One region of the Brasilonema sennae CENA114 genome, then DNA from elsewhere that is predicted to be linked to it. Evidence: predicted binding sites of a transcription regulator. Region 1 holds the regulator's gene; the other holds the start of a gene.
The links. Region 1 encodes NtcA, which controls nitrogen genes in cyanobacteria. Its sites were predicted from a motif close to TNTGTANNNNNNNNTACANA; they were not measured.
Positions count from the first base shown of each region.

Region 2: the regulator NtcA is predicted to act here: its motif matches at 2,139-2,158, upstream of DP114_RS24885 (DUF3155 domain-containing protein).

Region 1 covers NZ_CP030118.1:5,682,168-5,685,594, reverse strand. The annotation lists gene fabI (enoyl-ACP reductase FabI) at 1-352, opposite strand, end outside; gene ntcA (global nitrogen regulator NtcA) at 1,062-1,733, shown strand; gene DP114_RS23805 (DUF3084 domain-containing protein) at 2,416-3,427, shown strand, end outside.
Region 2 covers NZ_CP030118.1:5,947,014-5,950,440, reverse strand. The annotation lists gene DP114_RS24895 (PadR family transcriptional regulator) at 1-100, shown strand, start outside; gene DP114_RS24890 (cofactor assembly of complex C subunit B) at 155-688, shown strand; gene DP114_RS24885 (DUF3155 domain-containing protein) at 1,792-2,109, opposite strand; gene DP114_RS24880 (sensor histidine kinase) at 2,386-3,427, shown strand, end outside.

The sequences.
Region 1 (3,427 bases):
CCAAATTGAAGCCAGAACGGGAGGTTTGGCTAAAATCTCCACTCAAGTCTTCTTTATTGGCAAAGGCAAGGCAATGGATCAGGATATCTAAAGATCCCCACTTATCGCTGATCGCATTAAAGGTAGACTTAAGATCCTCGTCGTTTTGGACATTACATGGAAGAAACAAGCTGGGGTTTAGCGGTTCTACCAACTCTGCGACTTTTTTCTCCATTTTGCCTTTCTCATCTGGCAAATAGGTAACACCCAGGTTCGCTCCTGCTGCGTTCAGTTGTTGGGCAATCCCCCAAGCGATTGAGCGGTTGTTTGCAATTCCCGTTACTAAGGCATTTTTTCCGGTCAGATCTAGCATATCAATTCTTAATGTGAACACTCCTGCTTGAGCATACTAGAATCTGACACCGATTTGTCTTTGTTATGGGTACTATTTGTCAACCGGATTATGGAGTTACCTTTTGATACCACAAAATTATCGTTCCATTCTTAAATATATGCTCAAAACATAGTAGTGATAATTGATTTAGGAGTAAATAGTGGATGGTAAATAGTAAGTAGTAGAGAGTAGGTATTTGGTAGTCTATAGAATTTCTTTTCTATCTACCAGAAACTAGATACGAACTACAGTTTTACACCTTCTACAGAATGAGTGTGTCTACTTTTTTTACTTCATAAAAAAAGTCAAAAAAATTTAGAATTAACTTTGAAAAAAGACTAGATCTAAACATCAAAAATTATGTATCATGATGAACATATAAACAGAGCAATCGAATTGGAGTTATCAGACTGCTCGTTAGAATCATCTTGAGGATCTCGCCCTTGGTGATTCCCCTCGTTAAAACAAGTTGCGTTTCTTAGTGATTTGTTATGACTTTGGACACTAAACACTGGAAAAATGACAGGTGACGTTATGGGAAATTTCATAAATAGTTTAGAATTGCTATATGAGTGAGTGAGGTTAAGTATAGGAAAGTACAAAAACATTGACAATGTGTTCTTGATTTTTCAGGTGTATTCTTAGGAAATCGATTTTAAATTTTCCGGCATTGGGTAGGGGAAGGTAAATGCTCGTGACACAAGATAAAGCCCTAGCAAGTGTTTTTCGTCAGATGGCAACCGGAGCTTTTCCGCCGGTTGTAGAAACGTTTGAACGTAGTAAAACCATCTTTTTCCCCGGCGATCCCGCCGAACGAGTGTATTTTCTATTAAAAGGTGCCGTTAAGCTCTCCAGAGTTTATGAAGCAGGAGAAGAAATAACCGTAGCACTGCTGCGGGAAAATAGTGTTTTCGGCGTCTTATCCTTGCTGACAGGAAACAAGTCAGATAGGTTTTACCATGCGGTTGCTTTCACATCTGTAGAATTGCTCTCAGCACCAATTGAACAGGTGGAACAAGCGCTTAAAGAAAACCCAGAACTGTCGATGTTAATGCTGCGAGGATTGTCTTCGCGGATATTACAGACAGAGATGATGATAGAAACACTCGCTCACAGAGATATGGGTTCTAGATTGGTAAGTTTTTTGTTAATTCTCTGTCGTGATTTTGGTGTTCCTTGTGCGGATGGAATCACAATTGATCTCAAGCTCTCTCATCAAGCGATCGCTGAAGCAATTGGTTCGACTCGCGTGACTGTCACTAGATTACTAGGTGACTTGCGCGAGAAAAAAATGATTTCAATACACAAGAAAAAGATTACTGTTCATAAGCCTGTTACCTTAAGTCGCCAATTTACCTAAACAAAGTTCACTAGCTATGAACAGTCATTTCTGAGTTAGATAAAAAAGTCAGAAAAATGACTCATAAACGTCACTTACTACAACTGACATCGACAATACCGTCCTTGTTGCAATAAGCTTGGTGCGTTTGTGAGTAACCAGGCGTGTATCAACCTCTGTAAGCAACTGCCATGCATAGTTTTCTAGCTTGAAAATAGAACTCAGAACTCAGAACTCAGAAGAAAAGAAAAATTTTCATCTGTTCTAGTGAGGCAGTTCATCACGGCAAGCTTGAAAATAGATTTTCATGCTTGGTTGTGGGCGATCGCCCATGAGTGACTGACTTGTAAATGCCCATAAAGTAAGTAAAAGGTAGCGAAAGCCCCTGCATTGCTCCCGCCGATAGCTTGGTGAGCCAAAGCGCATCTGAAGAGAACCCGCGCATACTTTCGGTGCGCTTTGGGAAGTGACTTTTGGGTTGAGTATAGGGTTTGCCCGTTGTAAGTGCAGCTTTGCACACAAAGCCTTATATTGTACGTGAGTGAAATAGCAAGTGTTCGTGGGATTTGTTGAACTTTGTTTAAATCAGGAATAAAGACTAGTGAAGATTGCGTCATGTCAATGCTTGGCTTACATCAATTTCCCACAGATAATGACTGGAAGTAGTAGGCTGTATCTGGAAGGATTTCATCGGTAGGAAAAGATGACCACCGGGTACATCCTAATAGCGGCAATTTTAATTTTGGGAGGCGTCATTGCCACCGTGGGCGATCGCATTGGCACACGAGTTGGCAAGGCTCGCCTCTCCCTGTTCAACCTGCGTCCAAAAAATACGGCAGTACTGATAACTATTCTGACAGGTACTTTGGTCTCGGCATCAACCTTAGGAATTTTATTTGCTGCCGACGATGGATTGCGTACAGGAGTATTTAAACTAGAGAGTATTCAAAAAGATCTCAGGCGCAAGCGCGAACAACTCAACACAACTGCAAAACAGCTAGAAGACACTAAAGGTGAGCTAGAACAAGCTCGAAAAGAACAAAAAGCTCAACAAGAGCGCTTGCAGCAAACGAATCAGTCCTTACGTGAGGCAAACACTAAACAGCAAGAAACTCAGACTCAACTAAACCGTACCATAAGCCAACAAGCTCAAACTCAAGCTCAACTTCAGGGCACACAAAACCAACTCAGTCAAGCAGTCGCTAGCTATAAACAAGCCATAGCGGAACTTCAAAGCGTTGACAATGAGAAAAAAAAGCTGCTGGTGGAAATTGAAAAAAGAAAGGTAGAACGCCAACGACTGTATGAAGAAGCAAGAAAAGCGATTTCGCAAGCCAAAACAGCTATTGAGAAACGCGATCGCGAACTAGCCAATCGACAGCAAGCTGTTCAACAACGGGATCAAAAAATAGCCGAACTGGATCAACTCATTAAAAAGCGAAACACAGCAATAGCCGCGCGAGAGCAAGTGATTGCTCAACGGGAATCTCGCCTCAAAGAATTGGAAACACAACAAGACTATCTGGAACAGGAAGTCGCAAGGCTGGAGAAATATTACCAATCTTACCGTGACCTGCGTTTAGGAAAACTCGCACTGGTTCGCGGTCAAGTTCTTGCTACAGGCGTTTTTCGTGTGGAACAACCTGTTGTAGGGCGTCAGTTGATCGTTCAACTTTTACAGGAGGCTAATCGAAACGCTACCATCGAATTAAGTG
Region 2 (3,427 bases), 260 kb from region 1:
ACGTCCTAGGCGAATGTACCAAGTCTCTCCAGAATGGCAATTTAAAGCACAGGATTTAGCTCGCTTATGGCAACAGTACATCAGCGGGAGAACAAGTTAACGAATAATTCATAATGAATAAATCACCACCTGTGAAACACTCATAATTTAGTTTATGGATACTGCTACTCTAGCATCCACGTTGCTGCTCACTTTTTTATTATCGGTTGGGCTATTTTTCTTTATTCGTGCCTCTACCAAAGATCGTACAAAAACCACACAACTGGTTTGCGAGCAAGACGAAGCTACTTTAATGCCTCAATTAAAGGAGTATTTTCAAACACGGTCTTACCGAGTAGCAGCGGTCGATCCGAAACAAAACCAGGTAACTTTTGAAGGCACTGTTAGACCAAGCTGGTTTTTAGCTGTGTTTTTAACAGTTTTAGCAGCTATTGGTCTTGTGTGTCTATCACTGGTTTTGTCTCTAGTTTTTCCCAACCTCAGTACAGTTTTTCTTGGGATGGTGCTGATATCACCTTTGAGTGGTGTTTTTTATTGGCGCAAAGCCGCCAAACTTGAAAAGGTGTCGCTGAAGGTAGAAACAGCCGACGAAAGCGACCAACACTCTCCAACTCAAATAACACTAACAGCCCATCGAGATGAAATCATCGAGTTACAAAGGACATTGGGATTAAAAAGTTCGCAATAGCTGCTACGAGGACGGCTGGCTAAAAACTCTTCCCAAGTAAGGGACAGATGAAAGCCACCCCCTCAGCAACTACCCTGATGCTAGACTCTTGTCTTACGATTATTTGTATAGCGTCAGATAAACTATTGGCTTTAATACCAATTCTAGGACTTACGGATACTCTACCAATTCTTGGCGTTCTAGCCTATGGCTGACGCCACGCCTTACGGTGAGTCCAGCGCTGCGGGAGGGTCTCCAACGCCAGATACCTACGGAGGGAGACCCTCCTGCAGTACTGGCTCCTCAGCAGGTGACTGGCGAACCCGGAGGGCTATCGGCACGCCGCTGAGTCCTAAGGGGACACGCTACGGGAACGCGTCTAAGGCGTCTTTGTCTTGGCGGTGTGTGCCGCATGCGCACACTACGCGTTGCAAGAGCGTAGGCGTGCAGGAGATACGAGAAATTTAGCTGATTGAGCGATTTTTGCGTAAGTCCAAAACTCAATATAAGGCTACAGAAAACTGTAAAATCTTGCCAACAGAAGCACTCTGGCTCTAGAAAGTGGTTTAATCTTTGAAGCTATTAACATCTCAAATCTTGTAAAACAAGCTAGGGACAAGCAGTCCCAAAGTCACGCGCGTAAGGATTGGTGACTTCGACTCATGCCGCCCTTGATCGCTGCATGAGCAAGCTACGAGGTTTAGCCTAGAATCCCAAGGCTGAATCCAAATGAGCGACAGCGAAATTTGGATAGCCCAGGGAGTGTCAAAACTTTTAACAATAAGAAATGGAATAGAGAGAGGAGGTAAAACGATTCTAGATCTGTAGCTTTTCTCCACAAGTTGTTGAAAAAAGCTATATCGCTTGAAGCTGCGTGCCAAAGCTTTGATCAGAACAGGTTCGCTGTATCCTCACTCCCACGTACGTTTTCACACCTAATACTCAACTTATACAAACACAAAGTTTGATTAAAGTTGATAGTCTTAAAGACAAAATTGCTAGCTTAACACTGGCAAGTCAGCTACATTCTTAAAAAAAAATGAAACTTAAAAAAAAACTAGCAATTTCGGTTGTTAATGGTTGTCAGGAGCTAAATTCAAACTCTATGATCACCATATGTTAGTTTAACGACTAGCAACAGCCAGTGACTCCTGACCTGGAGGGGCTTCGAGTACCCTCAGGCTAGGAAATAAAAAGTGATTTTCTTCAACATATTGAGCTCCAAACAGCCCCTTTTCAGCCCAGAAATAACGGTCTGTTGTGTGTTCGTTTCGCTTTACAAGTAGCAAAGCGGGTGGCAAGATTCCCTCAGCTTGAATGAATTTTCTAGCTGCTGTCACAGGCTTATCTTCACCGCTTTCAATGCTAAATTGAGGCACATGCTCTAAAATTCGCCGCCCTTCTTGGCGACGACGACTCTTTCTCTTGCGTCTTCTTGCCAACCTTCCTTACCTCCTCTAACAAGCGATAGATTGTAGTGATAGCTACAAAATCCGTCGTAATTATAAAAGTTCTAGTTCAAAAATTCAATAGTTTTTAACCTTTTGATACAATCCGATTAATTTATTTTTTTGTATAAAAACCAAAAGCGTTGAACAATATAATTCCTTGGAACGAACTGTTAGTTGCAAGATTCAGTTAAGCTTTGTTAAATAGGAAAAGCCAACTTTTGTTTCTTTTCGTCCGTATAGTCTGTCATTTAAAACAAGGACTGAGAAATGTTAATGTCTACCAGTTCTGAGTTTGTTGCTCTATGCCGAGAGCAATTGGCACTGTTAGCTCAAGGGCTGGAAGCATCTTTGAGCGTTGTTTATTTAACGCAAGAATTCATAGAGGCTTCGACAAGTGAAGCGAAGCTGATTCCTGTGGTAGTTTATCCAGAAACAGCAGTGGAACAGCACTTAGCTAGTGCTTTGGTATTGCCCACCTCAATACCTATTTCAAATCCTAATTGGGCTTCGTATCGTTCCGCCTCTGTCACGTTGGATAAAACACTGTATTCTCGTACGGGTGATGTGTTCAACCAGAAACACAACCGCAATAACCTTCGGTTATTGAAAGCAGCAGAGGATTTTCCCGCCCGATCGCAAGAAAGTGCCACAGGAGATACAGCACCACCGCATTCAACAGAGGGAGAAGAATATTTATTCAAAGGCGACCAAATTGTTTTACCTCTTGTTCATGAAGATGTGATGATGGGTTTGCTCGTCACAGTCAGAGAAGACCGAGTATGGAATGAACAAGAAAGGAGTCAAATAGAACGAGTTGCCCAAACACTATGCCTTGCCTGTATTTTGGATCAGCGTCGAGCATGGTTGCACCAGCAATTGCAACAACAACAAATTTTTCAAGAAAAACAGCAAGATTTACTAGATAATTTATTGCATCAGCTTCGTAACCCATTAACAGCATTGCGTACCTTTGGCAAACTGTTGCTAAAGCGACTGCGACCAGGCGATGCTAACCGCGAGGTAGCAACTAGTATTGTGCGGGAAAGCGATCGCCTCAAAGAATTGTTGCAACAGTTGGATGAAGTTATTGACTTGAGTGCAGAAGATTTAGACCCATTAAGGTTACCGCAAAAAGAAGTGCTTGTGGAAGCAAACGTACAAAAAGATTTCATAGCACCGCTCTTGTTGCCCGGTGCAGGAGAGAAAGAAGTTAATTGTTCTGTAGTAAATATCTTGGAACCATTGTTAGTATCAGCCAGAGCTATTGCTCAAGAAAGAAATTTGCAACTCATATCCGAAATTCCCCGTA